DNA from 4 places in the Starkeya nomas genome. Region 3 is predicted to be linked to each of the others. Evidence: predicted binding sites of a transcription regulator. Region 3 holds the regulator's gene; each other region holds the start of a gene.

Region 1 (7,225 bases), 2.7 Mb from region 3:
GGCCGCCTTGCGCAGCCGGTTCGCCAGCGTCTCGCCCTTGCGGGCGCGCGCCAGCCGGGCCGCGAGGGCATCAAGGCCGAGGTCCGGCCGCAGGTCGATCTCGAAGACGACCTGCCCCTCGCGGGCGATGGCTTCCCGCAGCCGGGCGGACTGGGCGTAGACCGCGCCGCCCTCCAGCCCGGCGGCATCGATCATCGCCTCGCCGCGCACGCTCACCCCCTCGACCGCGAGCGCGATGCGCTTCAGCGGCTCGCCGGCGAAGCGGGTGCGGAACGCGTCCGACCAGCCGATGCGCACGCCGCTGTTTGCGGCACGCAGCGGCGCGACGGCGATGCCCTGCTCCTCGAGGATCGCGACCCAGCCGCCGTCGCTGCCGAGGCGCGGCCAGCTCGCGCCGCCCAGCGCGAGGATGGCGACGTCGCAGGCGACCTCGCCTTCGCCCTCCGGGGTTTCGAAGCGCAGCGCTCCCCCGGCGCCCCAGCCGAGCCAGCGGTGCCGGCTCGCCAGCCGCACGCCGAGCCCTTCCAGCCGCCCGAGCCAGGCGCGCAGCAGAGGCGACGCCTTGAAGCTCCTGGGGAAGACGCGGCCGCTCGACCCGACGAAGGTCGCCTCGCCGAGCCCTTCGGCAAAGGCGCGCAGCCGGCCGGGCGGGAAAGCGTCGATCATCGGCGCCAGCCACTCCGCCGCCGCGCCGTAGCGGGCGAGGAACGGCGCGCGCGGCTCGGAATGGGTGAGGTTCAGCCCGCCGCGCCCGGCGATGAGGAATTTTCGCGCCGGCGAGGCCATGCGCTCATAGACCGTCACCCGGTAGCCGGCCCGCGCCAGCGTCTCGGCGGCGATCAGACCCGCCGGGCCGGCGCCGATGACGGCTACCGAGGGAATCCGCGAGTCGCTGTCGTGGCTTGGAATCACCGGCTGAGCTTTCGATTCAGGGTTAACGCGGTCTTAATTCCGCAGTGCCGCCAGCCGCTTGGGCCGGGGAACGCGGTGGGCGATTCCGCTGGTGGAAGAGGTTCCGCGACGGCTTCAAACACCGATTCAACAGTCTGACGAACTGATTCCGGAACCTGGTGCAACGCCATGTATTCTCACGGCATTTCCGTTGAGGCGAGGTCGCTGACGCGCAGGCTCACCTGCGTGCGCCCCTGCCAGGTGTCGAGATCGAGCGTTCCGGCGACATGGACCTGCTGGCCGCGCGCCGCCATCAGCGCCTGACCGAGCGGGGCGTTGGCCGCGCGGAAGGCGACGCCGGAGATGACCGCCCCGTCCGAGCCGCGCAGGCGCACCCGCACCTGATCGGCATTGCCCGCCTCGGCATAGACGACGCGATGGGCGGGGAAGGCGAAGACGGGCTGCGGATTGCCGGCGCCGTAGGGCCCCGCCCGCTCCATGAGGTCGACGAGATCCGGCGTCGCGCCGGCCGCCGAGAGGGCGCCGTCGATCATCGTCTCGTCCACCGCCCGCGCCTCCTCGACGGAGACGGTCAGCGCCTCCTCCAGATAGGCGCGCAGGTCCCCGAGCCGGTCGCGCGCCACGGTGAGGCCCGCCGCCATGGCGTGGCCGCCGCCCTTCACCAGAAGGCCGAGCTCGACCGCCCCGCGAACCGCCCGGCCGACATCGACGCCGGGGATGGAACGGGCCGAGCCGGCGCCGGTCTCGCCGGTGAAGGCGATGGCGAAGGCCGGGCGGCCGAACTTCTCCTTCAGCCGCGCGGCGACGAGGCCGACCACGCCGGGATGCCAGCCCTGCCCGCTGGAGAGGATCACCGCCCCCTCGCCCGCTAGACCGAGGGCGGCCTCGGCTTCGGCTTCCGCCTCGGCGACGATGGCCCGCTCGACCTGCTGGCGCTCGGTGTTCAGCCGGTCGAGCTCGGCGGCGATCGCCTGCGCCTCGATGGGATCGCGGGTGAGCAGCAGCCGGGTGCCCAGACCCGCGTCGCCGATGCGCCCGCCGGCATTGATGCGAGGGCCGAGCAGGAAGCCGAGGTGCCAGGCCTTGGGGGGGCCGGAGAGGCGCGCGGCGTCCATCAGCGCCGTGAGGCCGGGGCGCTCGCGCTTCCTCAGCTGGAGGAGGCCCTTGGTGACATAGGCCCGGTTGAGGCCGAGCAGCGGCACGACGTCGGCCACCGTGCCGAGCGCCACGAGGTCGAGGCTGGCCAGCAGGTCCGGCTCGGGCCGCTCCGCGTTCCACCAGCCGCGCCGGCGCAGCTCCCGCACCAGCCCGACCGCCACCACGAAGACGAGGCCGACGGCGCACAGGTGCCCGAGGCCGGAGAGGTCGTCCACGCGGTTGGGGTTCACCAGCGCCTCGACCGCGGGCAGCGTCTCGCCCGCCTGATGATGGTCGATCACCACGACGTCGAGGCCGATCTCGCGGGCGCGGGCGAAGGGCTCGAAGCTCATCGTGCCGCAGTCGACGGTGACGAGCAGGCTCGCGCCGCGCGCGGCCAGCGCCTCGATGGCGGGAATGTTCGGGCCGTAGCCCTCGAAGATGCGGTCGGGAATGTGGAAGGCGGGATCGAGCCCGCCGGCGAGCAGCACCTCGACCAGCAGGGCGGTCGAGGTGGCGCCGTCCACGTCGTAGTCGCCGAACACCGCGACGGATTCGCCCTTCACCACCGCGTCGGCCAGCCGGGCGACGCAGGCGCCCATATCGGTGAGCGTGTCGGGATCGGGCAGCAGGCGGCGCACGGTCGGGTCGAGCCACGCCTCGACCTCGTCGATGCCGACGCCGCGCCCGGCTAGCACGCGGGCGAGGATCTCCGGCACGCCGTGACGCTGCACCATGGCGAGGGTGGCCTGCGCGGCGCGCGCGTCGAGGCGCTCGCGCCAGAAGCGGCCCGTGACCGAGCGGGAGACGCCGAGGAACGGCCGGGGCGCCGGCGCGGCGGTGGGAAGGACGAGACTCATGGCCCGCAGGATAAGCACGATGCGCCGCGCGCATGAAGCCGTTCCCCGCGCACGGCACGCCTGCGCCGCGGTTTTCGCCCGGCCAATAGGAGCCGCGACGCGGGCGGGGAGCGTCATCGCTCCGTCATCGCTTCGTTGCTTGGCCGACATGGCGGCGGGTCAGGAAGGGCGCTCCCGGCTTCGCCGCCCCTTCCCAACGGAGAACCGCCATGGCCCGCATCGTCTCCCGCCACTCCCTGCTCGCGAGCGCCGCGCTGGCGCTCGTCGCCCTCGCCTCCTCCGGCGCCCGTGCCGACCAGACCTACCCCGCCACCCTCGCCGGCCACGCCGTGCTGCCGGCGGAGAGCTTCATCGAGATGCCGGCCGACGCGCCGGAAGACCTGAAGACCTCCGGCAAGTACACGACCGGCAAGCGCGTCGAGGCCATCGGCACGGTGGAAGGCAAGTCCGGCGGGCGTCCGACCGGCGTCTCCGTGCCGTTCAAGGGCCAGCCGCGCCAGGGGCATTCGGGCGTCAAGGTGATGCCGGACGGCACTTTCTGGATCCTCACCGACAACGGCTTCGGCTCCAAGGCCAACAGCCCGGATTCGGCGCTCTATCTCAACCGCTACAAGATCGACTGGGCCACGGGCGCCTTCGAGCCGGTCGAGACCGTCTTCCTCACCGACCCCGACAAGAAGGTGCCGTTCCGCATCGTCCATGACGGCACCGAAAAGCGCTATCTCACCGGCTCCGACTTCGACCTCGAGAGCTTCCAGATCATCGGCGACGACCTGTGGATCGCGGAAGAGTTCGGCCCCTTCCTGATCAAGGCCGACAAGACCGGCAAGGTGCTCGCCGTGTTCGACACGGTCGCCGGCGAGGCGCCGGTGCGCTCCCCCGACAACTACCTCGTCGCCTCCGCCGGCGCGCCGAACCAGCCGGCCGAGTTCAACGCCCGCCGCTCCAAGGGCTTCGAGGGCATGGCCGCCTCCAAGGACGGCAAGTTCCTCTACGCCCTGCTCGAAGGTCCGCTCTGGGACGCGGCGAAGAAGGACTGGCAGAAGACCGCCGACGGCAAGGAATTCCTGCCGATCCTCGAATTCGACATCGGTCAGCAGAAGTGGACCGGCCGCGTGTGGCAGTACGTGCTGGAGCAGAACGGCAACGCGATCGGCGACTTCAACATGATCGACGGCACCACCGGCCTGATCATCGAGCGCGACAATGCCGAGGGCACTGCCGACAAGGCCTGCGCGGAAGGCACCAAGGGCCCGGACTGCTTCCACGACCTCGCCAAGTTCAAGCGCGTCTACAAGGTCGAGCTGACGGATGCGAATGTCGGCCAGCCGGTGCGCAAGATCGGCCATATCGACCTGATGAAGATCGCCGACCCCGACAAGAAGGCCCGCAAGCCGCTCAATGACGGCGTGCTGACCTTTCCGTTCTTCACCATCGAGAATGTCGACGTGGTCGATGCCACGCACATCGTCGTCGGCAACGACAACAACCTGCCCTTCTCGTCGAGCCGCGACCCGAAGAAGGCGGACGACAACGAGATGATCCTGCTCGAAGTCGGCGATTTCCTGAAGGCCAAGTGAGGCTTCCACCGGACGCCGTCATGGCCGGGCTTGTCCCGAAGCCGGCAGTTGCCGGCTTCGGTTGTTGGAAGCGGAACTCAGGCAAGCTTGAGTTCCGGCCATCCACGACTTCAGACAGGCAGAAGAGAGGCGTGGATCCCCGGGCCGAGCCCGGGGATGACGTCAGGCCTTTGTCAAATGGCGCTCCGTCACGCCGTATCGGGCAGCGTGGTGGTCGGCTTGCGCAGGATCAGCGCCACGCCCACCACCATGACCAGCGCGCCGATGATCTTCACCGGCGACGGATCGTCGCCGATCAGCACGATGCCGAAAAGCACGGTGAGCAGCGGGTTGAGCATAGAATAGGGCACCACGGCATTGATCGAATGCCGCTGCAGCAGCCAGTACCAGATGCCATAGGCGATGATCGACGAGCCGACAGCACTGTAGAGGACCGAGAACCAGCCGTTCCAGCCGGCGGTGGCCACCATTCCCCAACGATCCGCCTCGAAGATCCACGACGCCAGCAGGAGCTGCGGGACCGAGAACAGCGACGACCAGCCCATCATCGTCATCGGCCGGATGCCCGGCATCTGCTTGACGATGAGGTTCGTCACCGCCCAGCCGCTGGCGCTCACCACCAGCAGCACCAGCGACAGGGGCGGCGGCAGCGTGGGGCCGGCTGCGAGGATCACAATGCCGGCGACCGAGATGACGAGGCCGGCGAGCCGGACGAGACCGAGCGGCTCATGCAGCCAGAGGCAGGCCAGCAGCGTCGCGATGGGCGCGCCCAATTGGATGACGACCGCGCTTGTTCCCGCCTCGGCATGCTCCAGCGCCGCGAAGAGCAGACCGAAATGGATGGTGCCGAAGGTGACGGACACCAGCAGCACGCCGGGCAGCTGCCTGCGCGAGAGGCAGGTGAACGGCACCAGCAGCGCCGAAACCAGCGTGAAGCGCAGCGCCGTGGTCAGCATAGGCGGGAGTTCCGCCACGCCCAGCTTGATGACGATCATGTTGAGCGCCCACAAGCAGATCACGGCGACGGCGAGCAGCTTGTCCCTGAGCGGCATTGCGGACCAGAAGGCGGGAGGACGCGGAAAGGCGGCCTCTGGGCGAACCGCTAGCCGCCGGCGCGGCATTCGAGTCGCGCGCGACAATGCCGCTGATAACGTTCCACCGTTCGCGTGCAAAGAGGCCGGCGGCAAGATCAGCCCTGCGTGCCCTTCATGGCACAGGGCGCGCGCTCGCCTTCTTGCGTGAACCGGCGGGCGCACTATGGTGCGCGCCATGCTCAACCTGTCCCTGCTCGGCCGCCTCGACTTCCGCCACGCCGCCCCGACCCGCCCGGCGCTTCCCGCCGGCCGTCACGATCTCGGCCTGTTCGACGAGCGCGACTATGTGCTGGTCGTGCCGGAGGGCATCGATCCGGCCCGGCCGACGCCGCTGATGACGCTGTTCCACGGCGGTGGCGGCAGCGCCGAGAAGATCATGCCGATCATGCGCCGGCATGCGGAGGAGCGCGGCTTCCTGCTGCTGGTGCCGCAGTCGCAGTTTCCCACCTGGGACATCGTGATCGCCGGCAACGGGCCCGACCGCGAGCGGCTCGACCGCGGCCTCGCGGAGGTCGCCTCGCGCTTCACGCTGGACCCGGACCATTTCGCCTTCGCCGGCCATTCGGACGGCGGCAGCTACTCGCTGTCGACCGGGCTGAGCAACGGGCAGATCGTCTCCCACATCCTCGCCTTCTCGGCCGGCTTCATGACCGTGCTGGCACAGGAGGGCTCCCCGAAGGTGTTCGTCGCCCACGGCCAGCAGGACACGCAGACGCCGATCAACACCGCCGGCCGCGCGCATGCCGCCAAGCTGCGGGGCGCGGGCTACGAGCTCACCTATATCGAGCATCCCGGCCCGCACGCCTCGCAGCCGGACATGGTGCAGCTCGGGGTGGACTATTTCCTGAAGGGCGCGGCGCGGGCGTAATCCCGTTTTCGTCGGCCGTCATCCCGGACGGCCAAGGCCGGCCCGGGATCACACGCAGGATGGAAAGCGATCCCGGCTCTCCGCTACGCTCCGGCCGGGATGACAAGGGTTGAAGGCAGTCGCCCGAGGCCGCCGGCCATTACCCACACCACGTCGTGCCCGGCCATGACGGCCTTCAGATCGGCACCGCCGGAAAACAAAAAGGCCGGCCCCGTGGCCGGCCTTCCCTCATGCGTCGGCGAAGGCGCGCTCAGGCGACCTTCTTCACCGTCTTGGCAATCTCGGCGAGATCGGCCTCGTACTTGGCGACCAGCGCCGCGAAGGCCTCCGGGCTCTGCTTCAGCGCGACCGACACGTCCGAGGCCCAGGTGGTGTGGCGCAGGGTGAAGGTGGTGGTGGCCGAGGAGCCGTGCTTCTTCGAGAAGCGCACGTTGAGCTTGAACGGGATCGGCTCGGCGGCGAGGTAGCTGGTGGTCGGGTGCTCCTTGACGAAGGCCGCGAAGGTCTCGGCGACCTCCCTGAACTTGTCGGCCTCGATGAGGGCGTCGATCTTGGCCAGCAGGGCGGGAAGCGCGGAATGGGGGGCGGGCATGGGTCGTTCCCTTTGGCTTTGGCAATTGGCTTTGCGTTCTCCCGGCCGCAATCGCATGGACCGCGCACCGGCGACGCTCTGGTATACAGCACACCGAGCCGTCGCCAAAGCCCCCCGGCGGCCGTGAACGGGCTTTCCGGAAGGGCCATTCCAGGGAAGCCAGCGCAAAGAAAAGGCGGGGC
Region 2 (7,225 bases), 440 kb from region 3:
GCTGTTCCTCGACCGCCTCTCCGCCGCCAACGGGCTCGCGCGCACCGACGAGCAGATCCGCCCGACGGTGATGCTGATCGATCTCGACCGCTTCAAGCAGGTCAACGCCAGCCTCGGCATGCCGGCCGGCGACTCCATCCTGCTCACCGTCGCCCGGCGCCTGATGCGCCTCGTCAAGCAGCAGGACACGCTCGCTCGCCTGGGCAGCGACCATTTCGCGCTGATCCTGCTCTCCGAGCGCGACCCCGAGCGCATCACCGCCTTCGCCGATACGCTGCGCCGGACCCTGCGCGCGCCCATCACCTTCGGCGACCGCGAGATCTTCATCACCGCCTCCATCGGCCTGCTGCTCGCCGACGGGCAGAAGCGCACGCCGTCCGAGATGCTGAAGGACGCGGAACTGGCGATGTATTTCGCCAAGCGCGTCGGCGGCGACCGCATCGAGGTGTTCCGGCCGTCGATGCGCACCCACAAGCTCGACCGCCTCACCATGGAGACGGACCTGCGTCAGGCGCTGGAGCGCAACGAAATCAGCGTCGTCTACCAGCCGGTGGTCGATCTGACCTCGCGCAACATCGCCGGCTTCGAGGCCATGGTGCGCTGGCAGCATCCGACCCTCGGCCTGCTCGGCCCCGACGATTTCATCGGCATCGCCGAGGACACCGGCCTCACCGTCGATATCGGCCTCTTCGTGCTCGACACCGCCGCCCGCCAGCTCGGCGTGTGGCAGCGCAGCCTGCGCGGCGATCCGATCTTCGTCTCGGTCAACATCTCCTCGCGACACATGCTGCGCCACGACCTGCTGCAGGACCTCAAGGCGGTCCTCGCCCGCAATGTCGTGGCCCCCGGCACGCTCAAGCTCGAGCTTTCCGAGACGCTCGCCATGGAGAACCCGGAATACGCCTCGCAGATCCTCCTGCGCATGCGCGAGCTCGGCGCCGGGCTGACGCTGGACGATTTCGGCACCGGCTATTCCTCGCTGGCCTATCTCCAGCGCTTCCCGTTCGACAGCATCAAGGTCGACCGCACCTTCATGAAGGCGCTCGGCCGCGCCGGCAACAAGACCCAGCGTCCGATCATCCTGCGCACCATCATCAACATGGCGCATGACCTCGGCATGGACATCATCGCCGAGGGCATCGAGACCGAACAGGTTGCCGCCGCGCTCGCCAAGCTCGGCTGCCGTTACGGGCAGGGGCGGCTGTTCGGCGAACCGATGAGCGCCGACGATGCGCGCAAGCGCCTCCAGCCCGAGCAGGCCCCCGCCTCGCTGCTGGAACGCGGACGTCAGCTGTCGCGCGGTGCACGGGCCGTCGCCGGCCTCGGCGCATCGAAGCCGGCCGAGAACGCCGCCGCGCCGCGCGAGAAGGCGGCTGCGGCAACCGAGGGCTCCGAAGCGGCACAGACTGCCGGCACGCAGAGCGCGGCCGCGCCGGCCGCGCAGCCGCAAAGGCTGGCCCGGCAGGCCTCGCAGACCGCTGCCGGCAAACCGGCGGCGAGCGCGGAAGCGCCGACGGCGCGGACCCCCACCGCCAAGCCGGCCGCAACGCCGGCGGCGGACACCGCCGCCTCGAGCCCCGTGTCGTCCAGCTGACCGGATTTTCCGCCTGATCCTGGGCGGAGGGCATCCCCGAACCGCCGGCCCCACCCCTCAGGCGTGGCCGGCATCCGAGGACAGCATGCCCGGATCGATGCCGATCTTGCGCAAGGCAAGATCGTATTTCGCCCCCGCCTCGGCGTCGAACACCAGCCCGCGGTCGGCCGGGCAATGCAGCCAGCCATTCTGCTGGATTTCATTCTCCAGCTGCCCCGGCGCCCATCCCGCATAGCCGAGCGCCAGCACCGCGCTGGCGGGGCCGCCGCCGGTGGCGATGGCCTTGAGGATGTCGAGCGTCGCCGTCAGGCAGATGCCGTCATCGATCGGCAGGGTCGAATCCTGGATGAAGAAATCGGCGCTGTGCAGCACGAAGCCGCGTCCGGTCTCCACCGGGCCGCCGCGCAGCACTTTCACACCCTCCGCGCTGTGCGGCAGGCTGATGCGCTCGTCCTGCGGGATGACGTCGAGCTGCACCAGGAGGTCGGTGAAATTGATGTGATTCGCCGGCTGGTTGACGATGATGCCCATCGCCCCTTCCGCCGAATGCGCGCACAGATAGATGACCGCGCGGGCAAACCGCTCGTCGCGCATGCCGGGCATGGCGACCAGCATCTGCCCATCGAGAAAGGTCCCGCCCGAATTGCCGCCGGAACCCGTGCGGCGCTCTCGTCCGATCCACATACAAGGAAGCGTAAACCCCATCGGCGCATTTTCAAGCCCGCTTCCGGCGTAGGCGGACAACCGTATGGAGGCCCTCACATGAAAGTGCGCCGCCGCCGCTTTCGCAATGCAACGGGAAACGCTACGGCATTGGGCATGATTTCGGATCTGCGTTCGGACCTGCGCCTCGCCGCCTTCTGCGCCCTCGCCGCTGTTCCGTTTCTCGGGGCGGGAGCGGCGCGCGCCGAATTGATGTCGGACTGGTCCTCGCCGGTCGGCACGGCGGTCAGGCTCGTTGCCGGCGCGCCCGACGGCAAGGCCGTGACCGGCGGCGTCGAAATCCGCCTCACGCCCGGCTGGAAGACCTACTGGCGCTATCCCGGCGACAGCGGCGTACCGCCGCATTTCGACTGGAGCGGCTCGCAGAACGTCGAGAACATCGAGGTTTTGTGGCCGGCGCCGGTGCGCTTCGACGACGGCGGCTCCTTCTCCATCGGCTACAAGAGGGACGTGGTGATCCCGTTCCGCGTCATCCCGCGCGACGCGGGCAAGCCGGTCGAGTTGCGGCTGAACCTCGACTTCGCCGTCTGCGAGAAGATCTGCCAGCCGGCCAGCGCCTCACTGACCCTCGACGTGCCGTCGGACGGCGCGGCCCCCTCACCGCCGATGCTGGTCAATGCCCTCGCCACGGTCCCGCGCACGACGCAGATCGGCGCCGCCGGCGAGCCGGCAATCGCCTCCGCGGAGCTGCGCGAAGGCGGGGACGGCCCTTCGATCCACATCGAGGCCCACGTGGCCGACGCCGCGAAGGCCGATCTTTTCGTCGAGGGCCCGAACGAGGACTGGGCCCTGCCGCTGCCGAGCCGCGAGACCGGGCCGGACGGGCGCACGGTCTTCGTGCTGCCGGTGGACGGCGTGCCGAAAGGTGCCGACATCGCCGCGACCAAGCTGCGTTTCACCCTGGTCGACGGCAACCGCGCCGTCGAGGTGGACGCCCCTCTTTCCGCACGCTGAAGCCGCTTCCCGACACGCGGGAAATGACTATTCTACCCCGCGACCGGGCCCGCCGGTCGCGGCGGGCTCCGTGCGCGCGAGCTGGCGGCGGGCACCGTTCCCAACCGCTTTCCCGCGTATGAAAGGAAATGCCCATGACGATCAAGGTCGGCGACCAGCTGCCGAGCGCCACCTTCCGCGTCGCCACCGCGGACGGCCCGGTGCCGAAGACCACCGAAGACATCTTCACCGGCAAGAAGGTCGTCCTGTTCGCCGTGCCGGGCGCCTTTACGCCCACCTGCCACAAGAACCATCTGCCGAGCTTCATCGCCCGCGCCGATGAGATCCTCGCCAAGGGCGTCAGCACCATCGCGGTGACGGCGGTCAACGATCCCTTCGTCATGGAAGCCTGGCAGAAGGCCTCGAACGCCGGCGACAAGATCCTCTTCCTGTCGGACGGCAACGGCGAGTTCGCCAAGGCCATCGGCCTCGACCTCGACGCTTCCGGCGCCGGTCTCGGCCTGCGCTCCAAGCGTTACTCGATGCTGATCGAGGACGGCGAGGTGAAGGTCCTCAATGTCGAGGACGTGCCGAGCAAGGCCGACAAGACCAACGCCGACGTGCTGCTCACGCAGTTCTGAGTGGATTGCCACGGCTCCCGGCGCCCGCGCCGGGAGCTTCCCATCGCCCTGTCAGGCGATGATGTCGGGGCAGATCTGATCCTCGATATAGCCGATGCGGTCCTTCAGCATCAGCTTGCGCTTCTTGAAGCGCGCGAGCTGCAACTGGTCGTTACCCGGCATTTCCTGCAGCGTCTCGATCGCCACATCCAGATCGCGATGTTCCTGCCGCAGGCGCTCAAGTAGCGCCAGGAGCTCGCGTTCCTCATCTGCCGTCATGTGCCAAACGCTCGACCCAAACCCCGACTCGCCCCGGCTTGCGCGGGAGCAGGGACGGAGTATCGCCGTCCTCGCGACCGGCTGCAACAGCGCCCGCCGACACCTGGTCTGCAGCCCTGCCGTGACGCGCCAGGACGCCCCGCTGCCATGCTGCACTGCAGCGCATCGATTCGTCGACAGCCCGATCTACCCGTGACAGACTGATGACGTTCACTTCGAAAGACAGGGAGATACTGTCCATGTCCATGCAGGCGCATGTTGCGGAGTTGGAACGACGTCACCAGGCATTGGAGAAGGAACTACGGGAAGAGGTTGCTCGTCCCGCGGCCGACGATTCACGCATCGCCGACCTCAAGCGGCGCAAGCTGCATCTCAAGGACGAGATCACACGTTTGAAGGACGCGACCCTCCATTAGGAGAGTCATGATGCGGGTTCGACGGCCCGCATCCCCGCAACAGGCTCCGACCGAGCGTCGGGGATCATCGCTCGGCCGCCGGCTCCACGCCGGCGGTTCGCATTTCGGGCCCCGCATCCCGCGCCTCGCCGCGTTTCCCAGCCCTCCGCCCGGACACTCGACGAAGGGCGTAAGCAATTGAGCGTTCTTGTCACGCAAAGAGAGACACCGGAATGTGCCGGTAACAAGAACGATACCCGTGGGAGGCTCCCGAAATGACCGGCTCCGCCAGCCGCTATCCTGACGTTTATGCGCAGTCCATCCGCGATCCGGAGGGCTTCTGGCGCGAGGCGGCCCGTGGCATCGACTGGTTCGAGGAGCCGCGCCGGGCCTTCGATCCGGCGCTCGGCATCTACGGGCGCTGGTTCCCCGGCGGCGTCACCAATGTCTGCCACAACGCCGTGGATCGCCATGTCGCGAACGGGCGCGCCGCGCAGCCGGCCATTTTCTACGACAGCCCCGTGGCCGGGGCGAAGCGCACCGTCACCTATGGCGAGTTGCAGACCGAGGTGAGTGTGCTTGCCGGGGTGCTGCGCGAGCTTGGCGTCGGCAAGGGCGACCGCGTCGTCATCTACATGCCGATGATTCCGGAAGCAGTGTTCGCCATGCTCGCCTGCGCCCGCATCGGCGCGATCCATTCGGTGGTGTTCGGCGGCTTCGCGGCGGCGGAACTGGCGAGCCGCATCGAGGACGCCCAGCCCAAGGTCGTGCTCTCGGCCTCCTGCGGCATCGAGCCCTCGCGCATCGTCACCTACAAGCCCCTGCTCGACCTCGCCCTCACCATGGCGAAGCACCAGCCGGAAGCCTGCGTGGTCTTCCAGCGTCCGCAGGTGGAGGCCAAGCTCCAGCCCGGCCGGGACCATGACTGGGCGGCGCTGCGCGAGAAGGCGATCGCCGGCGGCATGGCGGCCGAATGCGTGCCGGTCGAGGCGACCGACCCGCTTTATATCCTCTACACGTCCGGAACGACCGGGAAGCCGAAAGGGGTCGTGCGCGACAGCGGCGGCTATATCGTGGCGCTGCGGTGGTCGATGGAGGGGCTCTACGGCGTCGAGCCGGGCGAGGTCTTCTGGTCGGCCTCCGACATCGGCTGGGTCGTCGGCCATTCCTACATCATCTACGCACCGCTGCTCACCGGTTGCACCACCGTGCTCTACGAGGGCAAGCCGGTCGGCACGCCCGATGCGGGAGCCTTCTGGCGGGTGATCGAGGAATACAAGGTCGCGGCGCTGTTCACTGCCCCGACCGCGCTGCGCGCCATCAAGAAGGAAGACCCGGACGGCGTGCTGATGCGCGACTACGACCGCTCCAGCCTGCGCACGCTCTTCCTCGCCGGCGAGCGCGCCGATCCCGACACCGTGGAGTGGGCGCAGAACAAGCTGGACGTCCCGGTGGTCGATCACTGGTGGCAGACCGAAACGGGATGGGCCATCGCCGGCAACCCGGTCGGCCTCGGCGCCCTGCCGATCCGCGTCGGCTCCACCGGCGTGCCGATGCCCGGCTATCAGGTCGACATACTGGACGAGGGCGGCCACCCGGTCGGCGCCGACCGGATGGGGTCCATCGCCATCAAGCTGCCGCTCCCTCCCGGCTGCCTGCCGACGCTCTGGCGGCAGGACGAGCGCTTCCGCGAGAGCTACCTCGAGGAGTTTCCCGGCTACTACAAGACGGCGGATGCCGGCTTCAAGGACGGAAACGGCCAGCTCTTCATCATGGGCCGCACCGACGACATCATCAACGTCGCCGGACACCGCCTCTCCACCGGCGGCATGGAGGAAGTGCTCGCGGCGCATGCGGACGTCGCCGAATGCGCGGTGATCGGCATCCATGACGAGCTGAAGGGCGAGGTTCCCTGCGGCTTCGTCGTGCTGAAGGCCGGCGTCGTCCGTTCGCCCGCGGATATCGAGACCGAGATCATCGCACTGGTGCGCGAGCGCATCGGCCCGGTGGCGGCGTTCCGCCTCGCCATCACCGTCAACCGCCTGCCCAAGACCCGGTCGGGCAAGATCCTGCGCGGCACGATGAAGAAGATCGCCGACGCCGAGCCGTGGAACATGCCGGCGACCATCGACGATCCCAGTTCGCTGGACGAGATCGCCGCCGCGCTCAACGCGCGCGGGCTGGCGAAGGTCTCGGCGGCCTGAGAAGCGCCCGATAGCGAAAGAAAAAGCCCGGAGCGGCGTCCGCTCCGGGCTTTTTGTTCTCAGCCAGCGATCCCTTGCAGAACGCCCTCCCGAGGATCACTCCTCGTCTTCGGCCTCGCTCTTGCGCGAACCGCCGAGCTTGGCGAACACGGTGTCGAGATCGATGGGCTCCTCGCGCGGCTTGCGGGTCGCCACGAAGGGCTCGTGCTCGGCCTCGCCGGTCGAGACGTCCACCGGCAGCAGGGTGACGTCGTGCTCCCCCGCCGCCGCGGTGGCCGCCGGACGGTCCTTGGAGGCGCGCTGCACCTCGATGTCGAGGTCGATCTGCGAGCACAGGCCGAGCGTGACCGGATCCATCGGCGTCAGGTTCGCCGCGTTCCAGTGGGTACGCTCCTTGATCGATTCGATGGTCGTCTTGGTGGTGCCCACCAGACGCATGATCTGGCTGTCCTTCAGCTCGGGATGGTTGCGCAGCAG
Region 3 (7,225 bases):
ACGCCGCCAGCCCGTTCGAGGACTGGGTCGCTCTTGCCTGGGCGGGCGCCCTCATCATCACCGTCGGGGTTCTGACCCTGAACATCCTTTCCCGCCTCGTCCTGGCGAAGATGAAGTGAGACGGACCATGAACTTCGCACCTGAAACGTCGATCGACATCGCCTCCGCCGTGAACCGCGCCACCGCGCCGTCGGCGGAGCCCAAGCTCAAGGTCGAGAAGCTGAATTTCTACTACGGCGACAACCACGCGCTGAAGAACATCAACTTCGACATTCCCGAGAAGCGCGTCACCGCGATGATCGGTCCCTCGGGCTGCGGCAAATCCACACTGCTGCGCATCTTCAACCGCATGTACCAGCTCTATCCGGGGCAGCGCGCGGAAGGAAAGATCCTGCTCGACGGCGCCGATCTGCTCGGCAAGCAGCTGGATTCCACCGTGGTGCGCTCGCGCATCGGCATGGTGTTCCAGAAGCCGACGCCGTTCCCGATGTCGATCTACGACAACATCGCCTTCGGCGTGAAGCTGCACGAGAGCCTCGGCAAGGCGGCGATGGACGAGCGCGTCGAATGGTGCCTGCGCAAGGCGGCGATCTGGGAGGAGACCAAGGACCGTCTCCACACCTCGGCGCTCGGCATGTCCGGTGGCCAGCAGCAGCGCCTGTGCATCGCCCGCACCATCGCAGTGCGCCCGGAAGTGATCCTGCTCGACGAGCCGACCTCGGCGCTCGACCCGATCTCGACCTCGAAGATCGAGGACCTGATCGACGAGCTGAAGCAGGAATTCACCATCGTCATCGTGACGCACAACATGCAGCAGGCGGCGCGCTGCGCCGACATCACCTCGTTCTTCTATCTCGGCGAGCTGATCGAGGTCGGCCCGTCCAACGAGATCTTCACCAATCCGCGCGAGGCCCGGACCCGCGACTACATCACCGGCCGCTTCGGCTGAGCCGGCGACGAGAGAGGCTGATCCCATGACCGAACATATCGTCTCGTCGTTCGACACCGACCTCAAGGAAATCGGCCGCAGCGTGGTCGAGATGGGCGGACAGGCCGAGCGCCTGGTCGCCGATTCCGTGGAAGCGCTGGTCAAGCGTGACACCGAACTCGCCCAGAAGGTGATCGTGCTCGATGGCCCGGTCGACCTGTTGCAGCGGGAGATCGAGGAGAAGGCGGTTCTCACCATCGCCCGTCGCCAGCCGCTGGCCAGCGACCTGCGCGAGATCGTCGCCGCCATGCGCATCGCCAACGATCTGGAGCGGATCGGCGATCTCGCCAAGAACACCGCCAAGCGCGTCCTGGCGCTCACCGGCGAGTTCCATCCGCAGAAGCTGGTGCGCGGCGTCGAGCACATGTCCAACATTGTGCTCGAGCAGCTCAAGGTGGTGCTGGATTCCTATGCCAGCCGCGACGACGCGAAGGCGCTGGAAGTCTGGCAGCGCGACGGCGAGGTCGACATCCTCTACACCTCGCTGTTCCGCGAACTTCTCACCTACATGATGGAAGACCCGCGCAACATCTCGCTGTGCACGCACCTGCTGTTCTGCGCCAAGAACATCGAGCGGATCGGCGACCACGCGACCAACATCGCCGAGACCGTGCACTACCTCGCCACCGGTCAGCTCCTTACCGAGGAACGCCCGAAGCAGGACACCAGCAGCCTGACCAGCGTGGCGTTCCCGGCCTGAGGCCATCGGCGCCCTGCGAACGATCGGGAACGCGACCATGCCGACCAATATTCTGATCGTGGAGGATGAGGAGCCCCTCACCCTCCTCCTGCGCTACAACCTCGAATCCGAGGGCTACTCGGTGGAGAGCGTCGGCCGTGGCGACGAGGCGGAGACCCGGCTGCGCGAGAGTGTGCCGGATCTCCTGATCCTCGACTGGATGCTGCCGGGCCTCTCCGGCATCGAACTGTGCCGGCGCCTGCGCGCGCGCTCGGAGACCGAGCGCATGCCCATCCTCATGCTCACCGCCCGCGGCGAGGAGACCGAGCGCGTGCGCGGCCTCGCCACCGGCGCGGACGATTATGTGGTGAAGCCCTTCTCGGTGCCCGAGCTGGTGGCGCGCGTGCGCGCCCTGCTGCGGCGGGCCAAGCCCGAGCACATCTCGACGTTGCTGCGCGCCGGCGACATCGAGCTCGACCGCGAGACGAAACGTGTCCACAGGGCAGGACGCGAGCTGCATCTCGGTCCGACCGAGTTCCGTCTGCTGGAATTCCTCATGCAGTCGCCGGGACGGGTCTACTCGCGCGAGCAATTGCTCGACGGCGTCTGGGGGCAGGACGTCTATATCGACGAGCGCACGGTGGACGTGCATGTCGGGCGCCTGCGCAAGGCGCTGAACCGCCCGCGCCAGCCCGATCCGATCCGCACCGTGCGCGGCTCCGGCTATTCCTTCAACGAGATGTTCGCCCGCGCGCATTGAGGTGCGGGCCGCGCCCCTTCTCAGGCGGCGGATGTGCGCCGGAACTGCTGTTCGATCTCCAGCAGCCGCTGCTTGCGCCACAGCCCGCCGCCATAGCCGGTCAGCGAGCCGTCGGCCCCGATCACGCGGTGGCAGGGTATGATGAGCGCCAGCTGGTTTGCGCCATTGGCCCGCGCGACGGCGCGGATGGCCGCGGGCTGCCCGATCCGGCGCGCGATCTCGGAGTAGCTCACCGTCACGCCGGGAGGGATCCGTCGCAGCTCGGCCCAGACCGCCCTGGTGAAGGCGCTTCCGTCGAGCGCGAGAGCGGTACGGAACTCGGCGGAGGTTCCGGCGAAGAAGGCATCCAGCTCGGCGCGGATCTGCTCCGTCGGCGCATAGGTTCCTATGCCGAGGTCGCCCTTGGCGCGCTGGCGCAGCCGGCCAATCTCGGTGGAGAGTGCCTTGCGCTCGACGAACTCCAGAAGATGCAGATGCGAGGCGCTGGAGATCGCGATCATGTCGCCGAGCGGCGTGCGGATCCAGTCGGTCAGCAGCGTTCCGTGGCCGGAAATCTCGGCCGGCGCGCACTCCACCAGCCGGGCGAAGGCGGCGCGGAAGGCGCTGGGGGATTCAAAGCCGGCCTGCTGCTGGGCCTCGATCACCCTGCCGCCCTCTGCCAGGGTCTCGAATCCCTCGCGCAGGCGCCGGTGTCGCGCCATTTCAAGGAAGGTCATGCCGAACTGCCGTTTGAAGGCACGGCGGACCGTCGACAGATCGAAGCCCATCCGCTCCAGATGCTCCTCGCTCCAGCGTCGCTCCGGCCGCGCGTCGAGGGCATCGAGCAGGGTGCCGATCATCGGATCGGCGGAGGCGGCGGGCTGCAGCGGATGGCAGCGCTTGCAGGGGCGGAAGCCGGCCTCGATGCACTCGCCGATCGTCGAGACGAAGGTGCAGTTCTCGGGGCGCGGCTTGCGCGCCGGACAGGTCATCCGGCAGAAAATGCCGGTGGTGGCCACGCACACATAGGCCCGCCCGTCATACCCTTCGTCACGGTCGAGAAGGGCGCGGTAGAGCGTGGCAGGATCGGGCAGGTCGAACAGCATGGCCCAGACCTAGCACGGCCATCAGATCACGCCGCCGCAAATCGGGCGTCTATTCTCGCCGTGCGTCCCGACGGCTGTCTCAACCCTGCCGATTGTGGCCTCTCCTCGGCCAGTTGTGCGTGAGCACGAAGTCGGCGATGCGCGGGGCGATCTCGGCGCGGAACCGCGAGCCGTTGAACACGCCGTAATGGCCGACGGTGGGCTGGAGGTAGTGCACCCTCATGTCGTCGGGCAGGTTCGTGCAGAGTCGCTGGGCGGCCTGCGTCTGCCCGACGCCGGAAATGTCGTCGTTCTCGCCCTCGACGGTGAGCAGCGCCACGTTGCGGATCTTCGAGAGATCGACCCTCTCGCCGCGATGGGTCAGCGTGCCGCGCGGCAGGGCATGGTCGATGAACACCGACTGCAACGTCTGAAGGTAGTACTCCGCCGGCAAATCCATGACGGAGAGATACTCGTCGTAGAATTCGCGGTGCTTGGCGGCGGAGTCGCCGTCGCCTTTCACCAGGTGGCCGAACATCTCGGCATGCGCCTGGAGATGACGCTCAAGGTTCATCGACACGAAGCCATGCAGTTGCAGGAAGCCGGGATAGACCTGCCGCATCACGCCGGGGTGGGGCCATGGAACGGTAGTGATGACGTTGCGGCGGAACCAGTCGATGCCGCGATCCTTGGCGAAATGGTTCACCGCCGTGGGGCTTTCGCGGGTGTCGATGGGGCCGCCCATCAGCACCATGGAGGCCGGCACGTTCGGGTCTTCCATGGCCTCCATGCGCGCCACGGCAGCGAGCACGGGCACGGCCGGCTGACACACCGCAAGCGCATGCACGCCGCCGCCCAGATGGCGGAACATCTCGATCACGTAGTCGATGTAATCGTCGAGATCGAAGCGGCCGGCGGCGGACGGCACGTCGCGCGCGTCCTCCCAGTCGGTGATGTAGATGTCATGGGTTGGCAGCAGCGTCTGGACGGTGCCGCGCAGTAGCGTCGCGTAGTGGCCAGAGAGTGGCGCGACGATCAGCATGCGGGGCTGCGGGCGGCGCGGTTGCTGGGGAAAGTCGCGCTTGAAGTGCAGTAGCCGACAGAAGGGGCGCTCCCACACGGTCTCGACCTCGACCGGCACATGGGTAGCGCCGACGACCGTCTCGGTGATGCCCCAGTCCGGCTTGCCGTAGCGCCGCGTCGCGCGCTCGAACAGCTCGCACGCCGCCGACATCGACTTGCCGAAGCCGGTATGGGCGAGCGGGTTGGCCGGGTTGCGATAGTAGAGCCGCCCCGCATCCGCCATGACCCGCAACGGGTCGAGGGCGGCGTGGCCCATCTCGAACATCCAGTAGAGCGGCTTGGACAACGCCGACGTCGTCTCGATCGTCGCCGCCGGCGTCTGTGCCGCTTCCGCCGCGTCCGGGACATCTCCGAATACGCCGATCGCCATGGCATGCCTCCTTCGCAGGGCCCGTCTCCGGTCGATTTTCTCGGGACGGCTTTCTTGTGCGTTGCAACATAAATAGGCTCTTTGACGGCAACGTCAACGAAGCCGCCGCTCTCGCCCTCTGGCGGCATCTGCGGCTATAGAGGTCGCTCGGGCGCCGGCAGGGCGTCGCGGACGGGGCAAATCCATGTCGCTCTCGCTCGACCATCCGATCGGCGAACGCTTTTTCGGGCTGCGGCTCGACACGCTGATCCGCTTGCGCTGGCTTGCTATTTCCGGCCAGACCCTCGCCATCGTCTTCGTGGAATGGGTGCTCGGCTTCTCGCTGCCCATCGGCGCCTGCCTTGCCGTGGTGGCGCTCTCCGCCTGGCTGAATCTCGCCCTGCGCCTGCGCAATCCCGGTGCGCGGCGGCTGTCGGACGCCGAGGCGGCATGGCTGCTGGCCTATGACATTCTCCAGCTCGCCGCGCTTCTGTTCCTCACCGGCGGACTCGCCAACCCCTTCGCGCTGCTCTTCCTTGCGCCCGTGCTGATCTCGGCGACCGCGCTGTCGCCGCGCACCACCGTGCTGCTCGGCGTGCTCGCGGCGGTCTGTGCCGCGCTGGTGGGGCTGTGGCAGATGCCGCTGCCGTGGGCCGGCAGCGGGCACCTCGTCGGCACCGCGCCGCTGCTGCCGCCGCTCTATCTCGTCGCCAACTGGCTGGCGCTGGCCATCGCCATCGCCTTCATGGGCGTGCATGCCTGGCGGGTGGCGGAAGAAACGCGCGAACTTTCCGAGGCGCTGGCCGCCACCGAGCTGGTGCTGGCGCGCGAGCAGCACCTCTCGGCGCTGGACGGCCTCGCCGCCGCGGCGGCCCATGAGCTCGGCACGCCCCTTGCCACCATCACCGTGGTGGCGAAGGAACTCGCGCGCTCGCTGCCGCCCGACAATCCGGTGAGCGACGACGTCCGTCTGGTGAGCGAACAGGCCGAGCGCTGCCGGGCCATCCTGCGCACGCTCACCAGCCTCGGCGCCGGCGACGCGCCTTTCGACCGCATGCCGATCTCGCACATCCTGGAGGATGTCGTCGCCCCGCACCGGAACTTCGGCATCACCATCGCGGTGACGCTGCCGGCGCGGGCGGCGGAAGGAAGCGACGAACCGATCATCGCCCGCAATCCCGGCCTGCTCTACGGCCTCGGCAACATCGTCGAGAACGCGGTCGATTTCGCCGAGAGCCGGGTGAACATCGTCGCCAACTGGACCGGCGAGGACGTGACCATCACCATCACGGATGACGGCCCCGGCTTCCCGCCCGAGCTGATCGACAGTATCGGCGCTCCCTATGTGACGAGCCGCGGCCGCCATCGCTGGCGGCGCGATGTCGAACCGGAGAGCGAGGAAGGGCAGCAGGGGCTCGGCCTGGGCGTGTTCATCGCCAAGACGCTGCTGGAACGGTCCGGCGCCGAGCTGGCCTTCGTCAACCGCCCGCCGCCCGCTCACGGGGCGTCGGTGAGCGTGCGCTGGCTGCGGCGGCTGATCGACATTTCCGGCGAGCGCGACGTCGTGGAAGAGGACACCACGAAGGCGTGATGACGCCGCCCTGTGACAATTTTGCTCTCGCGGCCTCACGCGTATAAACTTGCCGAAAAGTCGAATAAGCGGGCGCGTCGTCCGGGAGTGGCACTGGCCGCGATCGACCGGCGACCGGCATCTGGGAAGGCTCGAAATGCTCGATATCACCTCGGACCCGCAGGACCGCACGCTCCTGATCGTCGATGACGACCGGCCTTTCCTGCAGCGCCTCGCCCGCGCCATGGAAACACGTGGTTTCACCGTGACCACGGCGGAGACGGTTGCCGACGGGCTCGCCAGCGTGGAGGGCAGCGCGCCCGCCTTCGCGGTGGTCGACATGCGGCTCGGCGACGGCAACGGCCTCGATGTCATCTCGGCGCTGAAGCGCCGCCGCCCCGAGGCGCGCGGCATCATCCTCACCGGCTACGGCAATATCGCCACGGCGGTGAACGCGGTGAAGATGGGGGCGGTCGATTATCTGGCGAAGCCCGCCGATGCCGACGACATCTGCGCCGCCCTGAACGCGCAGGGCGACTACAAGCCCCAGCTTCCGGAAAACCCGATGTCGGCCGACCGGGTACGCTGGGAGCATATCCAGCGCGTCTACGAGCTGTGCGGGCGCAACGTGTCGGAAACCGCCCGCCGCCTGTCCATGCATCGCCGCACGCTCCAGCGTATCCTCGCCAAGCGCGCGCCGCGCTGAGGGAGCCGCGCGCCTGTCAGTGGAGG
Region 4 (7,225 bases), 1.3 Mb from region 3:
GACACGCAGCAGCAGGTTCTGCGTGGGCTTCTCCTTCTTCTCCGGATTGCCTTCCGACACCACCCAGAAGCCGCCTTCCGGACGCACGGCAATCCCTTCGAGATCGAGGTCCTTGGCCGGCTCGCCACCCTTGGTGAGCACGGTCGCTGCGACGATCTCCGCCGGCAGCGCCGTGGCGTCGACGGTCAGGATGCGCGCCTGGGCATAAGCGCTGTCGGTGACGGCGTAGAGCTTGCCCGGCGTCTTCGGATCGGCGGCGAAGCCCGACAGGGCCGACCACCAGATCGGCAGCCCGTCCGTCCCGTCGGCGGAAAGGATCGTCGGATAGGCCGGCTTCGCGCCGGGTTGACGCTGATAGACGGTGACGACCGAACCGATGCCGCCATCCTCGCGCAGATCGGTCTCCGAGGCGGTGACGAACAGGTCGCGGGCCGGAATGGCGATCAGGCCCTCAGGTCCCACGCCGCCCGGCAGTACCTGCAGGAACTCCGGCGCCTCGGCACCGCCCTTGTCGCGATAGACGAAGACCAGCGAACCGCGCTCCGACGCGACGAAGATCAGGCGCTCGCCGGCGAAGGTCGCGACTTCCGCGCCCTCCATCTCGATGCCCTTCTTGTTGCGCTTGTCGGGATAGTGGCCGAGCCGGACGGCGAGATGCTCAGGCGCCGCGCCGCTCTCGAACAGCAGCTTGCCGGTCTTGTCGAAGATGCTGAAGCCGCGCGAGCCGCCCTTCCAGTCGCCCTCATTGGCGATGACGAAGCGGTCCTCGTCGAGCCACTGCACGGTATCGGGCTCGCGGGGCACCGCCTTCAGCGAGCCGGACAGGTCGATCACCTTGTCCTTCTTGGTGTCGATCTTGTCGAGGTCCACGGTGCCGGCGGAGAAATGCGAGGTCACCTTGCCGGTCGGCAGATCGACCACCACAACGTGGTTGTTCTCCTGAAGCGTAACGACCACCTCGTTGCGGGCGTTGATGTCGACATATTCCGGCTCCGGATCCTCCGGCGCGACGGCAGCGAGGCCGGTCAGGTCCACCACCTTCTTGGACTCGTCGACGACGCGGCCGTTCTTCACCTCGAAATAGGTCAGGTTACCCGGCGGAGACTGCGGAATGGCGCCGTCGTTCACTTCCTCGTCGCGCTCGTTCTCGATCGCGATGGCGAGGTAGCTGCCGTCAGGGCTCTTGGTCACGGAATCGGGCTGGCCGCCCAGATCGATCTTGTCCTCGACCTTGCGGGAGGCGATGTCGACCACGGCGAGATGGCCAGAAGGATTGGCTTTCGATTCCGAGGTATTCACCCCGACATAGGCCTTGCTGCCGATCACCACGGTGGTGGTGGGCTCGCCGTCGAGGGCGACGACGCCCGCCGGCTTCGGCATCGCCGGATCGGTGATGTCGATGAAGCCGATGCGCTTGCCGGGGCTGTCGCTGTAGATCAGCGTCCGGCCGTCCTCGGTGAAGGTGATGATCTCGGCGGCGGTCGACTTGGCCGGGTCGGCGCCGGCGGGCAGGTTCGCCACCACGTTGAAAGTCGAGATGCGGTTGAAGGCCGCGTCAGGGGCCTCGGCCGAGGCCGTGGAGACAGCAAGACCGAAGACCGCCGCCGACACGCCGGCAAGAAGAGTCGCGCGCATGGAAGATCCCTCTCTGGGCAACGGGCGGAGGCCCGCATCGACGCCGTTCAAATCCGCCTGAATGACAGGCGGATGACAAAATCACCGGCGCGTGCCGCAGATGTGTCATTCCTTTCGACTTTGGTAGGACGCATTTTACCGTAAAGCCGCGAATTTGGGCTTGCGCTTGACGTTTCGGCATCGTCTCCTTGCGTCATCGGGACAAGGCGATCAATCGCCGCCCGGCGGGCATGACCCGCAGAGGAAACGCCATAGGAGGAACCGCCCATGACCGAAACGTCAGGGAAGAGTGTGGACGCGCGTCACGACGTCCGCACCAGCCGACGCCGCTTCATCGCCACCGCTGCTGCCGCCGCCGGCGCGACCGTCGTCGCCGCTCCGGCCGTGCACGCGCAGGCACCCATCAAGCTGAAATTCCAGTCGACCTGGCCGAACAAGGACATCTTCCACGAATTCGCCGGCGACTATGTGAAGCGCGTCAACTCCATGACCGGCGGGCGCGTCGAGCTCGAGCTTCTGCCGGCCGGCTCGGTGGTACCCGCCTTCCAGATGCTCGACGCGGTATCCTCGGGCATCCTCGACGGCGGCCACGGCGTCGCCGCCTACTGGTACGGCAAGAACAAGGCGTTCTCGCTGTTCGGCACCGCTCCGGCCTTCGGCTGGGACGCCGACGAGCTGCTCGGCTGGATCCGCTATGGCGGCGGCCAGGAGCTCTATGACGACCTCGTCCAGAACACGCTGAAGCTCAACGTCGTGGGCATGCTGACGGGGCCGATGCCCAGCCAGCCGCTCGGCTGGTTCAAGAAGGAAATCACCAGCGCCGACGACATGAAGGGCATGAAGTACCGCACCGTCGGCCTCGGAGCGGACCTCTTCAAGGAGATCGGCGCGGCCGTGACCATCGTGCCCGGCGGCGAGATCGTGCCCGCCATCGACCGCGGCCTGCTGGACGGCGCCGAGTTCAACAACCCGTCCTCCGACCTCGTGCTCGGCTTCCCGGACGTGGCCAAGGTCTACATGATCCAGAGCTACCATCAGGCGCTCGAATGCTTCGAGATCCTGTTCAACAAGACCAAGTTCGAGGGCCTGCCGAAGGATGTGCAGGAAATCCTGCGCGGCGCGGCCGACGCCACCTCCTCCACCATGATGTGGAAGGCGCAGGACCGCTATTCGAAGGACCTCGAAGCGATCAAGGCGCGCGGCGTGAAGGTGATGCCGACCCCCAAGCCGGTGCTCGAAACCCAGCTCAAGGCCTGGGATGCCGTAATCGCCAACCTCTCGGCCGACCCGGTCTTCAAGAAGGTCATCGACAGCCAGAAGGACTGGGCGAAGCGCATTGTCGGCTTCCGGCTCGAATATGAGCCGGACTCCAAGTTCGCCTACGACCACTTCTTCAAGACGGCCTGACCCGCCATGCGGCGCGCCCCTCTCCGAACCCGGAGGGGGGCGTTCGGGCTTTCATCGCGTCATCATCGGCTTCGCATCGGAGGACGCGCGCGCCGCGTCGCAGGGTGCCCTGCCGGCATGCGCCTGCGCCAGGAGACGGCCCTTGCGAGAGCCGTCGAAGGCCGTCGCCACGAGGCCACCCCATGCAATCCATCCTTCTCGGCGTTGACCGGCTGAACGCTTTCATCGGCAAGCTGTTCGCCTGGTGCATCGTCCTTCTCATGCTGGCGATCACCTACGAGGTGTTCCGCCGCTACGTCCTGCACGACCCGACCACCTGGGCCTACGACGTCAGCCTGATGCTGTATGGCGGGCTGTTCATGATGGCCGGCGCCTACACGCTGTCGCGCAACGGCCATGTGCGCGGTGACTTCATCTACCGGAAATGGGCGCCCACCACCCAGGCGAAGGTCGATCTTGTCCTTTATTTCCTCTTCTATTTTCCCGGCATCCTGGCGCTGATCTATTCGGGGTGGAACTATTTCTACCTCTCCTACCTGCTCAACGAGCACTCCTCCTTCAGCCCCGAGGGACCGGTGATCTGGCCCTTCAAGGCGCTCATCCCGATCACCGGCGTGATGCTGCTGCTGCAGGGCGTGGTCGAGGTCGTGCGCTGCCTCATCTGCATCCGCACCGGCGATTGGCCGCAGCGCCTGCACGACGTCGAGGAGATGGAGAAGATCATCCTCGAGGAGGCTGCCACCAAGGACAATCCCGAAGAAGCGCTCAACGTGATCGAGCGTGACTCCACCACCCGAGGGTCCCTGTGATGTTTCTCTCCGATCCCGCCCTCGGCATCCTGATGCTGGTGCTGTTCCTGATCTTCCTGATGCTCGGCTTCCCCATCGCCTTCACGCTGATGGCCCTGGGCGTCGGCTTCGGCTACTTCACGCAAGGCGACAGCATCTTCCAGCTTTTCGTCCAGCGCACCTATTCGGTGATGGCCAACGACGTGCTGATCTCGATCCCGCTGTTCCTGTTCATGGGATATGTGATCGAGCGCGCCAACATCCTCGACCGGCTGTTCCGCTCCATCCAGCTCGCCGCGGGCTGGATCCCCGGCTCGCTCGCCGTCGCGACGCTGATCACCTGCGCCCTGTTCGCCACGGCGACCGGCATCGTCGGCGCGGTGGTCACGCTGATGGGGCTGCTCGCCTTCCCGGCCATGCTGCGCGCCGGCTACGACACGCGTATCGCCTCGGGCGTCGTCTGCGCCGGCGGCTGCCTGGGCATCCTCATCCCGCCCAGCGTGATGCTCATCCTCTACGGCGCCACGGCCGGCGTCTCGGTGGTGAAGCTCTACGCCGCCGCCTTCATCCCCGGCATCACGCTGGCGGGCATGTACATCGCGTACGTGATCATCCGGGTGATGATTAACCCGGCGCTGGCGCCCAAGCTTCCGGCGGCGGAGCGCAACGTCCCGGCCCTGACCATCGCCTGGGCGCTGCTGACTTCGTTCCTGCCGCTGGTGGCGCTGATCGTCGCGGTGCTCGGCTGCATCATTTTCGGCCTCGCCACGCCTTCGGAAGCCGCCGCCATCGGTGCCCTCGGCGCCATCATCCTGGCGCTGGCCTACCGCACCTTCAGCCTCGAAAAGCTGAAGGACTCGGTGTTCCTCACCGCGCGCGCCTCAGCGATGGTGTGCTGGCTGTTCGTGGGTTCGGCGGTGTTCTCCGCCGTCTTCGCCCTGCTCGGCGGCCAGCGCGTGGTGGAAGAGTTCATCATGGGGCTGAATCTGGGGCCGGTCGGCTTCCTGATCCTCACCCAGGTGATCATCTTCGTGCTGGGCTGGCCGCTGGAATGGACGGAGATCATCGTGATCTTCCTGCCCATCTTCCTGCCGCTGCTCGACCATTTCGGCATCGACCCGATCTTCTTCGGGGTGCTGGTGGCGCTGAACCTGCAGACCTCGTTCCTGTCGCCACCCGTGGCGATGGCACCTTTCTACTTGAAAGGCGTGGCACCGAAGCATGTCTCCATCGACGAGATTTTCTCCGGCGTGATGCCCTTCATCTTCATCGTCGTTCTGGCGATGGTGCTGCTCTACACGGTGCCGGACTTCGCGCTCTGGCTGCCGAACTACCTCTATGGCGGCTGACGACGCGTGCTAAGGGCGCAGGAAAGGAAACGGGCCCGGCGACGGGCCCGTTTTCACATGCGCTACGCCAGGGCCAGACAGGTTAAGCCGACAGCGCCTTGGGATCGCCCGGTGCTGTCTTCCAGCCCAGCGAGGGGAAGCGCACCACGCGGCGCCCGCGGAAATCCGCCTCGCAGACGAGGTGGCCGCGCTCCTCCATATAGGTCAGCAGCCAGCGCCCGCGCGAGGGCGAGCGGCTGCCATAGGCCCGTGCCAGCGCCTCGTCGGCGGGCGACGGCGCCCCGTCCATGCCCGCGCGGGCGAGCAGCAGGAACACGCCCTGCATTTCCTCCGGCAAGCCCGAGGCCTGCTCGACCGCCCGCTGCCAGCCCTCATCCTCCGTCCGCGCATCGAGGCCGGCGCGGGCGATGGCAAGGCGACGGGTGAACTCGGCGAGATCCGGCACCTTGGAGCCGACCCGCCGCACCCGGCAGTGCACGAGGAAATCCGGGTAGAGCGAAGCGGCCGAGCGGAACGGAGCCTCCGGATCGGCCACGAACTGGCGCACGATCTCCTCGATCAGCGCCTCGCGCTCCGCATCGAAGGCGGCCGCCGCCTCGGGATCGACCGGAACCGGCTCGGGCGGCGGGGCGTCCTCCAGCGTCTCGATGATGGCCTCGGTCGCGCGCGGCTCGGCGCGGAGCGGCGGGGCGGGCAGCGGCTCATTGCCGATATCGTCGAAGATGAGGTCCTGCAGCTCGGCGGTGCCGAGCTCGGGCGGCGGCATCAGCTCCGGCCGGCCGTTACGGCTGGCGGTCTCCACCACGCCGATCTTCACCGGCAGCGGCCGACGCGACAGCGCCGGGCCCAGCGCCACGAAGGAACCGGTATTTAGATCGCGGAAGCTCTCCGCCTGCCGCTTCTCCATGCCGAGCAGATCGGCGGCGCGCGCCATATCGATGTCGAGGAAGGTGCGGCCCATGAGAAAGTTGGACGCCTCCGCCGCGACGTTCTTGGCGAGCTTCGCCAGACGCTGCGTGGCGATGACACCGGCAAGCCCACGCTTGCGGCCGCGGCACATGAGATTGGTCATGGCCGACAGGGAGACGCGCCGCGCCTCGTCGGAAATCTCGCCGGCACCGGACGGCGCGAAGAGCTGCGCCTCGTCGACGATGACCAGCATGGGGAACCAATATTCGCGCTCGGCGTCGAACAGGCCGTTCAGGAAGGCGGCGGCCGAGCGCATCTGCGCGTCCGCATCGAGCCCTTCGAGGTTGAACACCACCGAGGCGCGATGGCGCCGGATGCGGCTGGCGATGCGCTGGATCTCGCCGGCCGTGCGCTCGGCGTCGATCACGACATGGCCGAAACGCTCGGCCAGCCCGACGAAATCACCTTCCGGGTCGATGATCGCCTGCTGCACATGGCCCGCGCTCTGCTCCAGCAACCGGCGCAGGAGATGCGACTTGCCGGAGCCGGAATTGCCCTGCACCAGAAGGCGCGTGGACAGGAGCTCTTCCAGATCGAGCCGCACCGGCTGGCCCGCGTTGCTGCTCCCGAGCTCGATACCGATCTTCATCTGCGATGACGTGTCCCTGATCGACCGTCCCCATGGGCGCCGCCCGGCGTCGCCCGAAGATGTGGTCCTAGCACGCAGGGCGCGCATGCGAGCCCTGACATGGAGAAGTCCACAGATTCGGCGCCGCTCGACAAGGGCACGCGGCGGGTTCATGTTCCCGCCATGGCCACCCGTCCTCCCCTTTTCACCATCGGCTACGAACAGGTCTCGTCCTCCGCCGTCCTCGACACGCTGAGCGCGGCCGGCGTCGAGCTGCTGGTGGATGTGCGTGCGGTCGCCGCCTCGCGTCGTGCCGGCTTTTCGAAGAGCCTGCTGGCGGCCGGCGTGGCGAGCCGGGACATCGGCTATCTGCACCTGCGCGGCCTCGGCACGCCGGCCGAAGGCCGCCAGGCCGCGCGAAGCGGGCATTACGACGAGTTGCGCCGCATCTACAATGCCCACCTCGCGACCCCGACCGCGCAGGAACAGCTCGACGAGCTGACCGAACT

What was found. Region 3 encodes PhoB, which activates phosphate uptake and scavenging genes when phosphate is short. Its sites were predicted from a motif close to TGTCATNNANCTGTCAT; they were not measured.
Region 1: STARVERO_RS04550 (esterase-like activity of phytase family protein) is a predicted target of PhoB. The motif match lies at 3,021-3,037, and genes of this name have one in related genera.
Region 2: STARVERO_RS15545 (YdcH family protein) is a predicted target of PhoB. The motif match lies at 4,342-4,358, and genes of this name have one in related genera.
Region 4: STARVERO_RS11680 (esterase-like activity of phytase family protein) is a predicted target of PhoB. The motif match lies at 1,697-1,713, and genes of this name have one in related genera.

Annotation. Positions count from the first base shown of each region.
Region 1 covers NZ_CACSAS010000001.1:948,464-955,688, reverse strand. The annotation lists gene STARVERO_RS04560 (BaiN/RdsA family NAD(P)/FAD-dependent oxidoreductase) at 1-912, opposite strand, end outside; gene recJ (single-stranded-DNA-specific exonuclease RecJ) at 1,089-2,909, opposite strand; gene STARVERO_RS04550 (esterase-like activity of phytase family protein) at 3,119-4,489, shown strand; gene STARVERO_RS04545 (DMT family transporter) at 4,678-5,541, opposite strand; gene STARVERO_RS04540 (alpha/beta hydrolase) at 5,747-6,451, shown strand; gene STARVERO_RS04535 (hypothetical protein) at 6,702-7,043, opposite strand.
Region 2 covers NZ_CACSAS010000001.1:3,256,002-3,263,226, forward strand. The annotation lists gene STARVERO_RS15520 (EAL domain-containing protein) at 1-1,594, shown strand, start outside; gene STARVERO_RS15525 (YqgE/AlgH family protein) at 1,652-2,278, opposite strand; gene STARVERO_RS15530 (protein-disulfide reductase DsbD domain-containing protein) at 2,414-3,271, shown strand; gene STARVERO_RS15535 (peroxiredoxin) at 3,406-3,891, shown strand; gene STARVERO_RS15540 (YdcH family protein) at 3,943-4,149, opposite strand; gene STARVERO_RS15545 (YdcH family protein) at 4,389-4,565, shown strand; gene STARVERO_RS15550 (propionyl-CoA synthetase) at 4,820-6,748, shown strand; gene STARVERO_RS15555 (DUF1013 domain-containing protein) at 6,845-7,225, opposite strand, start outside.
Region 3 covers NZ_CACSAS010000001.1:3,694,325-3,701,549, reverse strand. The annotation lists gene pstA (phosphate ABC transporter permease PstA) at 1-119, shown strand, start outside; gene pstB (phosphate ABC transporter ATP-binding protein PstB) at 128-949, shown strand; gene phoU (phosphate signaling complex protein PhoU) at 975-1,688, shown strand; gene phoB (phosphate regulon transcriptional regulator PhoB) at 1,726-2,427, shown strand; gene STARVERO_RS17585 (bifunctional transcriptional activator/DNA repair enzyme AdaA) at 2,448-3,512, opposite strand; gene STARVERO_RS17580 (polyhydroxyalkanoate depolymerase) at 3,592-4,944, opposite strand; gene STARVERO_RS17575 (ActS/PrrB/RegB family redox-sensitive histidine kinase) at 5,129-6,514, shown strand; gene STARVERO_RS17570 (ActR/PrrA/RegA family redox response regulator transcription factor) at 6,651-7,199, shown strand.
Region 4 covers NZ_CACSAS010000001.1:2,390,591-2,397,815, forward strand. The annotation lists gene STARVERO_RS11680 (esterase-like activity of phytase family protein) at 1-1,635, opposite strand, end outside; gene STARVERO_RS11685 (TRAP transporter substrate-binding protein) at 1,903-3,042, shown strand; gene STARVERO_RS11690 (TRAP transporter small permease subunit) at 3,225-3,851, shown strand; gene STARVERO_RS11695 (TRAP transporter large permease) at 3,851-5,179, shown strand; gene STARVERO_RS11700 (ATP-binding protein) at 5,262-6,737, opposite strand; gene STARVERO_RS11705 (DUF488 domain-containing protein) at 6,900-7,225, shown strand, end outside.